DNA from 3 places in the Denitratisoma sp. agr-D3 genome. Region 2 is predicted to be linked to each of the others. Evidence: predicted binding sites of a transcription regulator. Region 2 holds the regulator's gene; each other region holds the start of a gene.
The links. The regulator sigma-54, encoded in region 2, starts transcription at its own class of promoters, with help from an activator protein. The targets are predictions, from matches to a motif close to TGGCACNNTTCCTGCT.
Positions count from the first base shown of each region.

Region 1 (4,099 bases), on a different contig from region 2:
GGCCCGCTCAAGGAAGGTGCCGAGGCGGATGAAGCGGTAGGCGTCGTCCCGCAGCATGGTGCCGTAGGTGATGCCGCGGAACAGATGGGACCGCTCCTTCACCCAGTCGAAGTAGTCGGCGATGCCGTCGGTGGCGATGCCTTTTTCGCGCACCTTCTTCACTTCGATCCAGGTGGAGTTGAGGGCTTCCCACATTTCCGAAGTGACGGTGCCGCGCACGGTGCGGGCGTTGTCCCGGGCCGATTGCAGGCTGTTGTAAATGCTGGAGGGGTTGTCCTCGTCCAGCACCATGAAGCGGATCACGTTGTCGGCGTTGATCTCGTCGTAGCGCTCGGTGAAGGCAACGTGGAGGCCGCTGATGTTGAGCATGGCGCTCCACTCCTGGGCCGGTTCCAGGGTGCCGTGCTTGAGCAGGGACATGCGGTAAGTGACGTCCAGCATGCGCGCGGTGTTCTCGGCCCGCTCCATGCTGCGGGCCATCCAGTAGAGGTGGTCGGCGGTGCTCGATAGCATGTCAGTTCTCCAAAACCCAGGTGTCCTTGGTGCCGCCCCCTTGGGACGAATTCACCACGAGGGAGCCTTCCTTGAGGGCGACCCGGGTCAGGCCGCCGGGCACCAGGGTGACTTCCCGTCCGGAGAGGACGAAGGGGCGCAGGTCGATGTGACGCGGCGCAACGCCGCTCTCGACGAAGGTCGGGCAGGTGGACAGGGACAGGGTGGGCTGGGCGATGTAGTTGCCGGGATTGGCGATGATCTTCTCGCGGAACAGGCGGATTTCCTCCTTGCTCGAGGTGGGCCCCACCAGCATGCCGTAGCCGCCGGAACCGTGCACCTCCTTCACCACCAGCTCCGGCAAGTGGTCGAGCACGTACTTGAGGTCGTCGGACTTGGACAACTCCCAGGTGGGCACGTTGGAGAGGATGGGCTCTTCGCCGCAATAGAAGCGGATCATCTCCGGCACGTGGATGTACATCGCCTTGTCGTCGGCGATGCCGGTGCCCACGGCGTTGGCCAGGGTCACCTGGCCCTTGCGGTAGGCGTTGAACAGGCCCGGCACGCCGAGCACGGAATCCTTGCGGAAGGACAGGGGATCGAGGAAATCGTCGTCGATGCGGCGATAGATCACGTCCACCCGCTTGCGGCCCTGGGTGGTGCGCATGAAGACGCCGTCCTCGGCGACGAACAGATCGCTGCCCTCCACCAGTTCCACGCCCATCTGCTGGGCCAGGAAGGCGTGTTCGAAATAGGCGCTGTTGAACTGGCCGGGGGTCAGCACCACCACCGTGGGCTCGGCGATGTGGTCCGGCGCCACGGCCCGCAGGTTTTCCAGCAACAGGTCGGGGTAGTGTTCCACCGGCGCGATGGATTGCCGGGCGAACAACTCCGGGAAGAGCCGCATCATCATCTTGCGGTCCTCCAGCATGTAGGAAACGCCGGAAGGGGTGCGCAGGTTGTCCTCCAGCACGTAGTACTCCCCGGCCCCGGCCCGCACCAGGTCGATGCCGGCGATGTGGGCGTACACCTGGCAGGGCAGGTCAACGCCCACCATTTCCTTGCGGAACAACTCGTTGTCCAGCACCTGCTCCTTGGGAATGCGGCCGGCCTTGAGAATTTCCTGATCGTGGTAGATGTCGTGGAGGAAGGCGTTGAGGGCCTTGACCCGCTGCTTGAGCCCCGCTTCCATGATGCGCCACTCCTCGGCGGGAATGATGCGCGGCACGATGTCGAAGGGGATCAGCCGCTCCTTGCCCGCATCCTCGCCATAGACGGCGAAGGTGATGCCGACCCGGTGAAAGGCCAGGTCGGCTTCTTCACGTTTGCGGGCGATGATCTCGGGGGGGGTGGATTCCAGCCACTGGGCGTAGCTTTGGTAGTGGGAACGCAGGGTGTCCGCGTTTAGATACATCTCATCGTACGCTTTGCTCATAAAAGTGCCTCCGAACCGTATCTGGGCTTTCGCACGAAGCATGCCACCCGGTTTTCGGCGCCGAACCGCTGTTTACGCACCACGCGACGGCGAAAGCCGCACCATTGCCATGCCCGACGCCCCAGCGCGGTGCAGGGTAGACCCCAAAAGCAAACAGGCCCGGCACCTTTACGGGGCCGGGCCTGCGCAGGGAATGAAACGTCGCTCAGATGCGTTCGAAGATCGTGGCGATCCCCTGGCCTCCGCCGATGCACATGGTCACCAGGGCGTACTTGCCGCCGACCCGCTCCAACTCATACAGGGCCTTGGTGGCAATGAAGGCGCCGGAACAGCCGACCGGGTGGCCCAGGGCGATGGCGCCGCCGTTGACGTTGGTCTTGGCGGGATCGAGGCCCAGCACCTTGGACACGGTCAGCGCCTGGGCGGCGAAGGCTTCGTTGGACTCGATGACGTCCATCTGGTCCAGGCTCAGGCCGGCCTTTTTCAGTGCCAGCTTGGTGGCCGGGATGGGGCCCTCGCCCATGACGTCGTTGGGCACGCCGGCCACGGCGTAGGACACCAGCCGTGCCAGGGGCTTCTGCCCGGCCTTGGCAGCCACGTCGGCGGCCGCCAAAACGAAGAAAGCAGCGCCGTCATTGATGCCGGAGGCATTGCCGGCGGTGACGGTGCCATCCTTCTTGAAGGCGGGCTTCATCTTGGCCAGGGATTCCAGGGTGGTGCCGGGCTTGACGTGCTCGTCGGTGTCGAACACCACCTCGCCCTTGCGGGTCTGTTTGACGATGGGGACGATCTGGGACTTGAAGCGGCCGGCCTCAATGGCGGCGGCGGCGCGACGCTGGGATTCGACGGCGAATTCATCCTGCATTTCCCGGGTCAGGCCATGCTTGGCGGCCAGGTTCTCGGCGGTGATGCCCATGTGGCCGACACCGAAGGGGTCGGTCAGCACGGCCACCATGCCGTCGATGGCCTTGGTGTCGCCCATGCGGGCACCGTTGCGCAGGGCCGGCAGCAGATAGGCGGCCTTGGACATGACTTCCACGCCGCCACCGACGCCGTAGTCGGCATCGCCCAGCATGATGTTCTGGGCGGTGGTGACGATGGCCTGCAAACCGGAGGAACACAGGCGGTTCAGTTGCATGGCCACGGAATCCATGGGCAACCCTGCCTGGATGGAGGCCACGCGGGACACGTAGGGATAGCGGGAATCCGTCGGCATGGTGGTGCCCACGGTCACGTAGTTGATCAGTTGGGGATCGACGCCGGAGCGAACCACGGCCTCCTTCATCACGGTGCCGCCCAGTTCCGCAGGTTCAATATCCGCCAGGGAACCGCCAAAAGTACCGATGGCGGAACGGACCGCGCTCAAAACGACGACTTCTCTTGCCATTACTGCCTCCCACTATTAGAAGAATTGTTACCCAACCCAACTGGCCACCCAGAACAGCGCCAGGACCAGCAGTCCTAGCACCAGGGTACGCCAAACCAGGCCGATGGTGCTCTGCATGTGATCCACGTCCGCCGGGTCGCCTAGACCCAGCTCCGGACGGTCCTCCACATCCAGATCATCGTGGAGCGGCAAACCAAGACTTATGCCCATGGCACCCGCCCCACTGGATAACAATACACCTGAAGTAATGTCAGGCCAATGACTCGCCTGGCCGCGCCAGCAATAAACCGCGTCCTCGAAGTCGCCGACCACGGCAAAACCGGTAGCGGTCAAGCGGATCGGCAGCCAGTCGATGAGGAAGAAGGCGCGCCGGGAAAACTCGCCAAAGCGGCTCCGTTCCTGGCCCGGCACGGGAATGGTCTCCCGCCAATGGCCGGCATAGAAGGCCGACAAACGATAAACCATGGCCCCCGCCGGCCCCAGCAGGGCGAAACAATACAGGGGCGCAAAAACATGACGATGGGAAGCCACCAGGGCCTGTTCGATGGCGACCCGGGCCATTTCCGAGGCATTCAGGCGGTCGCAGTTACGGCCCGTCCATTGCGCCAACAGGCTCCGCGCCTGCTCCAACTCCCCGGCCCGCAGGGAGGCCTGGAGGTCGGTGAAGAAATGGCTGAACTGACGGAAGCCCATGGTCACGTAGAGCACGCACAGCCCCAGCAGCGCCGCCAGCAGGGGATGGGCCCAGAGCAGGAAGAGGTAGAGGCCCTGCACCAGCAGGGACG
Region 1 is NZ_BAAGIA010000003.1:451,437-455,535, forward strand. Features, by position in the region: gene ACYQ2U_RS10680 (alpha-E domain-containing protein) at 1-513, opposite strand, end outside; gene ACYQ2U_RS10685 (circularly permuted type 2 ATP-grasp protein) at 515-1,927, opposite strand; gene ACYQ2U_RS10690 (acetyl-CoA C-acyltransferase family protein) at 2,133-3,314, opposite strand; gene ACYQ2U_RS10695 (CobD/CbiB family protein) at 3,342-4,099, opposite strand, start outside.
Region 1: a site for sigma-54 is predicted at 1,958-1,973, ahead of ACYQ2U_RS10685 (circularly permuted type 2 ATP-grasp protein). Genes of this name have one in related genera too.

Region 2 (4,099 bases):
AGCTTGAGGATGGTCGAACGCACGGCGGTTTCCACCAGCACCGCCAGGTTGCGGCCGGCGGCGACGGGGATGGTGACCTTGCGCACCGGCACGCCGAGCACCGTTTCCGTCTGGGCATCCAGCGGCAGCCGCGCCGCCTGGGGCACGCCGGGCTGGGGCTTTTGCAGGTAGCAGATCAGGCGCAGGCGCATCTTGCGCCGGCAGGCGGTTTCGCCGAACACGGTGCGGATGTTGAGCAAACCCAGGCCGCGCACTTCGATGAAGTCCTGCAACAGTTCGGGGCAGCGGCCTTCCAGCACATCGGGAGGGATGCGCGAGACTTCCACCACGTCGTCGGCCACCAGGCCGTGGCCCCGGGTCAGCAGTTCCAGGGCCAGCTCGCTCTTGCCCACGCCGGAGTCGCCGGTGAGCAGAACGCCCAGGCCCAGCACGTCCATGAACACGCCGTGCAGGGCGATGGTTTCGGCGAAGACCCGGGACAGGTGCAGGCGCAGCACGTCGATCACCACGGCGGCGGACTGGGGCGACACCAGCAGCGGAGTGTTGGTGGCTTCACATTCCTGGCGCAGCACGTCGGGCACGCCGCAGTTGTCGGCGACGATGACGGCGGGGCAGGGGGCCTGCATGATTTCGTGGATCTGGTGGCGCAGCTTGTCTTCCGGCTGCTTGGCCGCCCAGACCAGTTCGGGGATGCCGAACACCTGGATGCGCTCCGGGTGGATCAGGTTCAAGTGGCCGACGATGTCCGCCGGGGAAATGTCGTCCCGGGGCGTGGCGATGCTGCGGCCGATGTCGCCGCAGATGTGGCTCAGGGTGAGGAATTCGCCCTGGGCCGCGTAGAGGTCGGCGACCGTCAGCTTGCGTGCCATTGCTGGAACAGGCCGTGCAGGGCCGCGTTGTCGGGGGCGGAGAGCAGGCCTTCGCGGAAGGCCTTGTCGGAAAACATCTGGGCCAGTTCGGACAGCAGTTGCAAATGCTTTTCCGTGGCCGCCTCGGGTACCAGGAGGACGAACATCAGGTTCACCGGCTGGCCGTCGGGAGCCTCGTAGGGTACCGGCGCCGCCAGGCGCAGGAAGGCGCCGCGGGCTTCCTTGAGGCCCTTGATGCGACCGTGGGGAATGGCGATGCCCTGGCCGAGGCCGGTGGAGCCGAGTTTTTCCCGGTCGAACAGGGCGTCGTAAACCGTGGCGCGGGCGATGCCGTGGTTGTTCTCGAACAGCAGGCCGGCCTGTTCGAATGCCCTTTTTTTGCTGCTGGCTTCCAGGTCCGCCACGACATTGTCGAGGGGCAGGATTTTGGCGATCTGATTCATGGGTGGATGGACAACCCCTGAAGAACCCCGCCGTGGCGGGACGGATCGGGAATGCCGGCGATCCGGGGGGACTTCGGCATTCCCGGGCAGGGCCGGCTTATTCGGCGGGATTGGCGGCGCCGGTGGCGCGCTTGTCGTGGTTGTGGTCGGTGACCTTTTCCTTGTGCTTGACCACTTGCCGGTCCAGCTTGTCCACCATCGCGTCGATGGAGGCGTAGAGGTTCTCGCCCACGGCGTCGGCGTGGATGTCCTTGCCCTTCACGTGCAGGGTGATTTCAGCCTTCTGCTTGGTCTTGTCCACGGAGAGAATGACGTGGGTGCTGGTGACGTGGTCGAAGTGGCGGATGACCTTTTCCACTTTGCCGCTAACGTATTCACGGATCGCGGGGGTGACTTCCACATGATGACCGGTGATGTTGAGATTCATGATGCCTCCTTCTCTCTTTAGATAGTCTTTCTGAGGTTGACCGGCGGTATGTTCAAGGACTCGCGGTACTTGGCGACGGTCCGCCGCGCCACCACGATACCCTGTTCACCGAGGATTTCTGCAATTCGCGCATCGGAAAGGGGTTTTTGCCCGTCCTCGGCCCCGACCAGCTGCTTGATCAGGGCGCGGATGGCGGTGCTCGATGCGGCGCCGCCGGTGTCGGTGGACACGTGACTGCCGAAAAAGTATTTGAGTTCGTACACGCCCCGGGGGCTGGCAAGGTACTTTTGCGTGGTGACCCGGGAGATGGTGGACTCGTGCAGGCCCAGGGTGTCGGCGATCTCGCGCAGGGTGAGGGGACGCATCGCCACCTCGCCGTGGTCGAAGAAGGCCCGCTGCCGGTCCACGATGGCCTGGCTGACCCGGAGGATGGTGTCGAAGCGTTGCTGCACGTTCTTGATCAGCCACTTGGCTTCCTGCAACTGGCCGGACAGGCCGGAGGAGGCGCTGCCCCGGTTCTGCCGCAGCAGCTCGGCGTAGAGCCGGTTGATGCGCAGGCGCGGCATGGCGTCGGAGTTCAGGTTGGCGGTCCAGCGTCCCCGGTATTTGCGCACCATCACGTCGGGGGTGACGTAGCGGGTGTCCAGGGCCGCGTACTGGGCGCCGGGACGGGGGTTGAGGCCCTTGATCATGTTCTGGGCGTCGCGCAGGGCGTCGTCGTTGCAACCCAGGGCCTTCTTGATGCGGGCGAAGTCGCGGGCCGCCAGTTGCTCCAGGTGGCCGGCGACGATGGCCGTGGCCAGTTCATGCACCGGCGTCTTGGGCATCACGGCCAATTGCAGCAGCAGGCATTCGCGCGGGCTGCGGGCGCCGACGCCGGTGGGGTCGAAATTCTGCACGTGACGCAGGGCGATCTGGAGTTCCTCCAGCAGCTCCTCCGGGTCATCCCCCAGTTCCTCCGGCAATACGTCCACCAGCTCTTCCAAGGGTTGGGCCAGGTAGCCGTCGTCGTCCAGGGCTTCGATCAGGAAGGCCACCAGGGCGCGGTCCCGGGGCGGCAGTTGGGTCATGGCCAGCTGGGTCAGCAGGTGGTCGCCGAGGCTGGTGGCGGCCGCCTGGATTTCACCGGCATCGGTGTCGTTGTCGTCGTTGGGGTCGCGGTTGCTGTTGCCGCTGCCCGGGGTGCCGAAGTCGTTGCCCCAGCTCAGTTCATCGTTGTTGTCGCTGGCCGGGGTGGTTTCGCTCTCGGCCGGCGTGGTGACGGTTTGCGGGGTTTGCAAGGCGTCGCCACCGGGGGTGTAGCTGCTCATGTCGCTGGCGGGCTCATCCCGTTCCAACAGGGGATTGTCCTGGAGGAACTGCTCGATTTCCTGGTTGAGCTCCAAGGTGGATAGTTGCAGCAGCTTGATGGACTGCTGCAACTGGGGCGTGAGCGCCAGGTGTTGGGAAACTCTGAGCTGAAGCGATTGTTTCATCGTTGTGCTGCCGCCGGGCCCTGGGCCCTACATGCGGAAATTTTCTCCGAGATAGACACGGCGTACGTTTTCATTATGAATGATTTCCTCCGGCGTGCCCGAAGTCAGCACCTCGCCCTCGTTGATGATGGTGGCGCGGTCGCAGATGCCCAGGGTTTCCCGCACGTTGTGGTCGGTGATCAGCACGCCGATGTTGCGCGCCTTGAGGAAGCCGATGATCTTTTGAATATCCAGCACGGCGATGGGGTCAACGCCGGCAAAGGGTTCGTCCAGCAGGATGAAGCGGGGACTGGTGGCCAGGGCCCGGGCGATTTCCACCCGGCGCCGTTCGCCACCGGAAAGGGCGATGGCCGGACTGTCCTTGATGTGGGAGATGTGCAGTTCTTGCAGCAGTTCGTCCAGGTGGCCCTCGATCTGCTGGGGCGTGAGATTTTGCAATTCGAGCACGGCGCGGATGTTCTCGGCCACGGTGAGGCGGCGGAACACCGAGTTCTCCTGGGGCAGGTAGGACAGGCCCAGGTGGGCGCGGCGGTGGATCGGCATGTGGGTCAGCCGGTCGCGGGCGCCCGGGCTTTCCAGGCCAATCTCGCCGCCGTCGGCGGAAACCAGGCCGACGATCATGTAGAAACAGGTGGTCTTGCCGGCGCCGTTGGGGCCCAGCAGGCCCACCACTTCGCCGCTGCCCACGTCGAAGGACACGTCCTTGACCACGGTGCGGGACTTGTATTTCTTGCGCAGGTTGCTGGCGGAAAGCCGGACCGGCGGCAGGGTGGAGGTGTCGCTCAACATGCGTCCAGTTCCTTCAACACGCGGCGGATGACGTCCGTGGCAAAGCCCCGGGACTGGAGGAAGCGGGCTTGGCGGGCCCATTCCTTGGCGTCCGTC
Region 2 is NZ_BAAGIA010000001.1:239,133-243,231, forward strand. Features, by position in the region: gene hprK (HPr(Ser) kinase/phosphatase) at 1-869, opposite strand, end outside; gene ptsN (PTS IIA-like nitrogen regulatory protein PtsN) at 854-1,312, opposite strand; gene hpf (ribosome hibernation-promoting factor, HPF/YfiA family) at 1,410-1,739, opposite strand; gene ACYQ2U_RS01115 (RNA polymerase factor sigma-54) at 1,757-3,214, opposite strand; gene lptB (LPS export ABC transporter ATP-binding protein) at 3,242-4,003, opposite strand; gene recX (recombination regulator RecX) at 3,997-4,099, opposite strand, start outside.

Region 3 (4,099 bases), on a different contig from region 2:
GCCCAGGTCTTCATAGGCGCCGATCACGTGACGGGGACGCAGGCCGCCCACGTACAGCATGACCTTCTTGCCTTGCAGGCGGGGCTTGTACTTGTCGATGACGGCTTGCATCATGGGCTGGTACTTGGCGATGACGCGCTCGGCACCTTCCTTGATCTTGTCGTCGAAGAAGTTGGCGATGTTGCGCAGGGCCTCGGCGATCTTGGTGGGACCGAAGAAGTTGTATTCCATGTAGGGAATGCCGTACTTCTCTTCCATGTGCCGGCTGATGTAGTTCATCGAGCGGTAGCAGTGCAGCAGGTTCAGCTTGGCCTTGGGAGTGTTCTCCATTTCGGCCAGGGTGCCGTCGCCGGACCACTGGGCGATCACGCGCAGGCCCATTTCTTCCAGCAGGATGCGGGAGGCCCAGGCGTCGCCGCCGATGTTGTAGTCACCGATAATGGTGACGTCGTAAGGGGTGGACTCGAAGGGCTGACCGTCGCGGTTGCCCAGCACCCAGTCACGCACGGCGTCGTTGGCGATGTGGTGGCCCAGGGACTGGGACACGCCACGGAAGCCTTCGCAACGGACGGGAACGATGGGCTTGTTGATTTCCTTGGCACCCTTCTTGGACACGGCTTCGATGTCGTCGCCGATCAGGCCGATGGGGCACTCGGATTGCACGGAAATACCCTTGTGCAGGGGGAACAGCTGTTCAACTTCCTGGATCAGCTTGGCGAGCTTCTTGTCGCCGCCGAACACGATGTCCTTTTCCTGGAAGTCGGAGGTGAAATTCATGGTGCCGAAAGTGTTGATGCCGGTGACGCCGACGTAGTAGTTACGACGGCCGGCGCGGGAGTACTGGCCGCAACCGACGGGACCGTGGGAGATGTGGATCATGTCCTTGACGGGACCCCACACCACGCCCTTGGAACCGGCGTAGGCACAGCCGCGGATGGTCATCACGCCGGGCAGGGACTTACGGTTGGAGGTGATGCACTTCTTGGATTGCTCCAGGGTCACATCATTGGCGGCCAGGTGCTTGGCACGATCCTTCTTGGCCTTTTCGGGGTAAACCTCGAGCACCTCCTGGATGAGGGCTTCGGTTTCTTCACGGGTAAGCGTGGACATCTTGCATCTCCTTGTCAGATTCGGCGCCAATCTGCGCACGATGACTCAAAGGACTTCAGGACCCCCGGCTCGACAGGTCGCCGAACCGGGGAATCGGTACGGCGACTACTTAGGCAGCGGCTTCGGCGGCGGTCTTGCCGACGATGGACTCGTCTTCCTGTTCCATGATGCCGAATTCCATCAGCAGCTCTTCCAGCTCGTCCATGGTGACGGGGGTGGGGATCACGAACTTGGTGTTCTCCACAACCTTCTTGGCCAGGGCGCGGTATTCGTCGGCTTGCTTGGCCTTGGGATCGTATTCGATCACGGTCATACGACGGATTTCAGCGTGCTGCACCACGTTGTCGCGGGGAACGAAGTGGATCATCTGGGTGCCGAGGCGCTGGGCCAGGGCGATGATCAGTTCGTCTTCGCGGTCGGTGTTACGGCTGTTGCAGATCAGGCCGGCCAGACGCACGCCACCGGAGTTGGCGTACTTCACGATGCCCTTGGAAATGTTGTTGGCGGCGTACATGGCCATCATTTCGCCGGAGCAGACGATGTAGATTTCCTGGGCCTTGTTTTCGCGGATGGGCATGGCGAAACCGCCACACACCACGTCACCCAGCACGTCGTAGAAGACGAAGTCGAGGTCTTCGTCGTAGGCGCCTTCTTCTTCCAGGAAGTTGATGGCGGTGATCACGCCACGGCCGGCGCAACCGACGCCAGGCTCGGGGCCACCGGATTCAACGCACTTGACGCCGCCAAAACCGACGGACAGCACGTCTTCGAGTTCCAGATCTTCCACGGAGCCGGCTTCGGCAGCCAGTTCCATCACGGAGTTCTGAGCCTTGCTGTGCAGGATCAGGCGGGTGGAGTCGGCCTTGGGGTCGCAACCGACGATCATCACCTTCTTGCCCATTTCAGCCAGGGCGGCGACGAGGTTTTGCGTGGTGGTAGACTTTCCGATACCACCCTTGCCATAGATGGCGGCTTGACGAAGTTTTGCCATGATGCAATCTCCTTGTGTTGAGTCTCTTCGGGCGTTGGGGGAATCCCGTGCTCCCATCCCCATTTCCGCAAGAGCTATGCCAGTGCCTTTTTGATTGCATAATGCTCTGATAAATAAGTGAATTTATATAATTCCCCAGCGCCGGACTCGGGCTCTTCATCCGACAATGACCTGCCCCCTTGTAGGGCCTCCGACAAGGGGGCATGGCTGCCCGCGCGGGCCCGTTTGCCCGTCAACCGCTGCAATTTGCCGGCGGTCATCCTGGGCGGCCTGACCTATCAGCAGCACCCGGTTCCCCTTCAGCTCGATGGCGTGGTGGAGTTGCACCGGGGCTTGTTCCGTCATTTGGATGGGGTGGCCGACTTGGCCGAGCGGGGACGCTTGTTCCGGGACTACATGGCGGCCCATTTCTGCCTAGACCAATTGGAGGCGGCGGGCTTCGATCCCGCCAGCGGTAGCCGCGGCAAGGCTAATTGGCTCAGGGTGTTACGGGGCTGGAGCTTCGATGCGGACGGTCTGGAGGGGGCGGCCCTGAAGGCCTGGGTGGAGTCCCGCTTTGGCCTGGTGCCGCGCTTCCACGGCCAGCCCCTGCGGGACTACGACGGCGAACCCTGGCGTCGCTACGAGGAAATGCGGTCGCGGGCCTTGTATGGCACCAATGCCCTGGAAGCGCAGTTGGACGTGCTCTACGCCTGGTGCCAATACGAGTTCCGCCGTGATGGCCTGGATGGACGCGGCCACCTGACCCTTTACCGAGGCGTGAACCGACTGGCGGAGCACGAGGTCCTGGGGCGGGAAGCAGGGGGAGAGCTGGTGTTGTTCAACAATCTCACCTCCTTCAGCCGCTCACGGGAGCGGGCCGGGGAGTTCGGTGACGCCATCCTGGAGGCCCGGGTACCCACGCCCAAGGTCTTCTTCCATTGCCGGCTGCTGCCCGAGATTTTGGGCGGCGAGGATGAACACCTCGTCATTGGCGGCGTTTACCGCGTTCAGATCATTGATTTTTAAGGACGAATGGCTTTGTCGTGTTTGCGACAGTCGGCCTTTTCCTGGGGGCAATGCCGTTCCTGGGGCGATAAATCGGCAGGGGCCAGGGCGAAAAGGGCGGCGCTAGCGCCGCCCAACCGTCAGACCGCCGTCGCCGCATCGGCGATGTGTTTTTGCTCCGCGTCGGCCAGGGGTTTGTGGAAGAAATAGCAAAGGGACGAGGTCAGCGCCGTCAGGGCCCAGAACATCAGGAAGCCGATGGAGTAACCGGCGGTCTTGCTCCAATGCACCGGCTCGCCGAGCAGATAAAGCTCTTGGGGATCGATGAAGGCGAAGAACACCACTTCGCCGGCGATGGCGCTGATGAACGAGGGCCAAAGAATGTAGATCCACTTCATGGGTATTGCCTCCTGTCGATGGTTGGCACATGAAAGTCTTAGGCGACCCGGGGTCGCAGGCTTCCTTCTGTGGGAAGAGCGTAGTGCATCGTCATTGTTGCGATGGCCGCCGGCAAAGGCAAGTTGCAGTGCAACCAAGCGCAGGGAGCGTCAGCGGGCGCCGTTGCCGCCCAGCAGGCCCTCGATTTCCTCGGCGGGCAGGGGGCGGCTGAACAGGTAGCCCTGCATTTCGTCGCAGCCCTCGCCACGCAGGAAGTCCGCCTGGGATTCTGTTTCTACCCCCTCGGCGATGACCGTCAGTTTCAGGTTGCGGGCCAGGGTGATGATGGTGCGGGTGATGGCCTTGGCATCCTCCTGGTCGGGGATGCCGCGGATGAAGGATTGGTCGATCTTCAGCTTGGTCACCGCCATGCGGCTCAGGTAGGCGAGGGATGAATAACCGGTGCCGAAGTCGTCGATGGAGATCTGTAGGCCCATGGCCCGCAAGGCATCGAGGGTGGCGGCCACTTCCGCCGTATCGCCCATGATGATGCTTTCGGTCACTTCCAGTTCCAGGTAGCGGGACGGCAAGCCGGTTGCCGCCAGGACGTCCGCCACTTGTCGCGGCAATTGG
Region 3 is NZ_BAAGIA010000003.1:495,101-499,199, reverse strand. Features, by position in the region: gene nifD (nitrogenase molybdenum-iron protein alpha chain) at 1-1,110, opposite strand, end outside; gene nifH (nitrogenase iron protein) at 1,220-2,101, opposite strand; gene ACYQ2U_RS10900 (NAD(+)--dinitrogen-reductase ADP-D-ribosyltransferase) at 2,327-3,109, shown strand; gene ACYQ2U_RS10895 (hypothetical protein) at 3,229-3,486, opposite strand; gene ACYQ2U_RS10890 (putative bifunctional diguanylate cyclase/phosphodiesterase) at 3,637-4,099, opposite strand, start outside.
Region 3: a site for sigma-54 is predicted at 2,168-2,183, ahead of nifH (nitrogenase iron protein). Genes of this name have one in related genera too.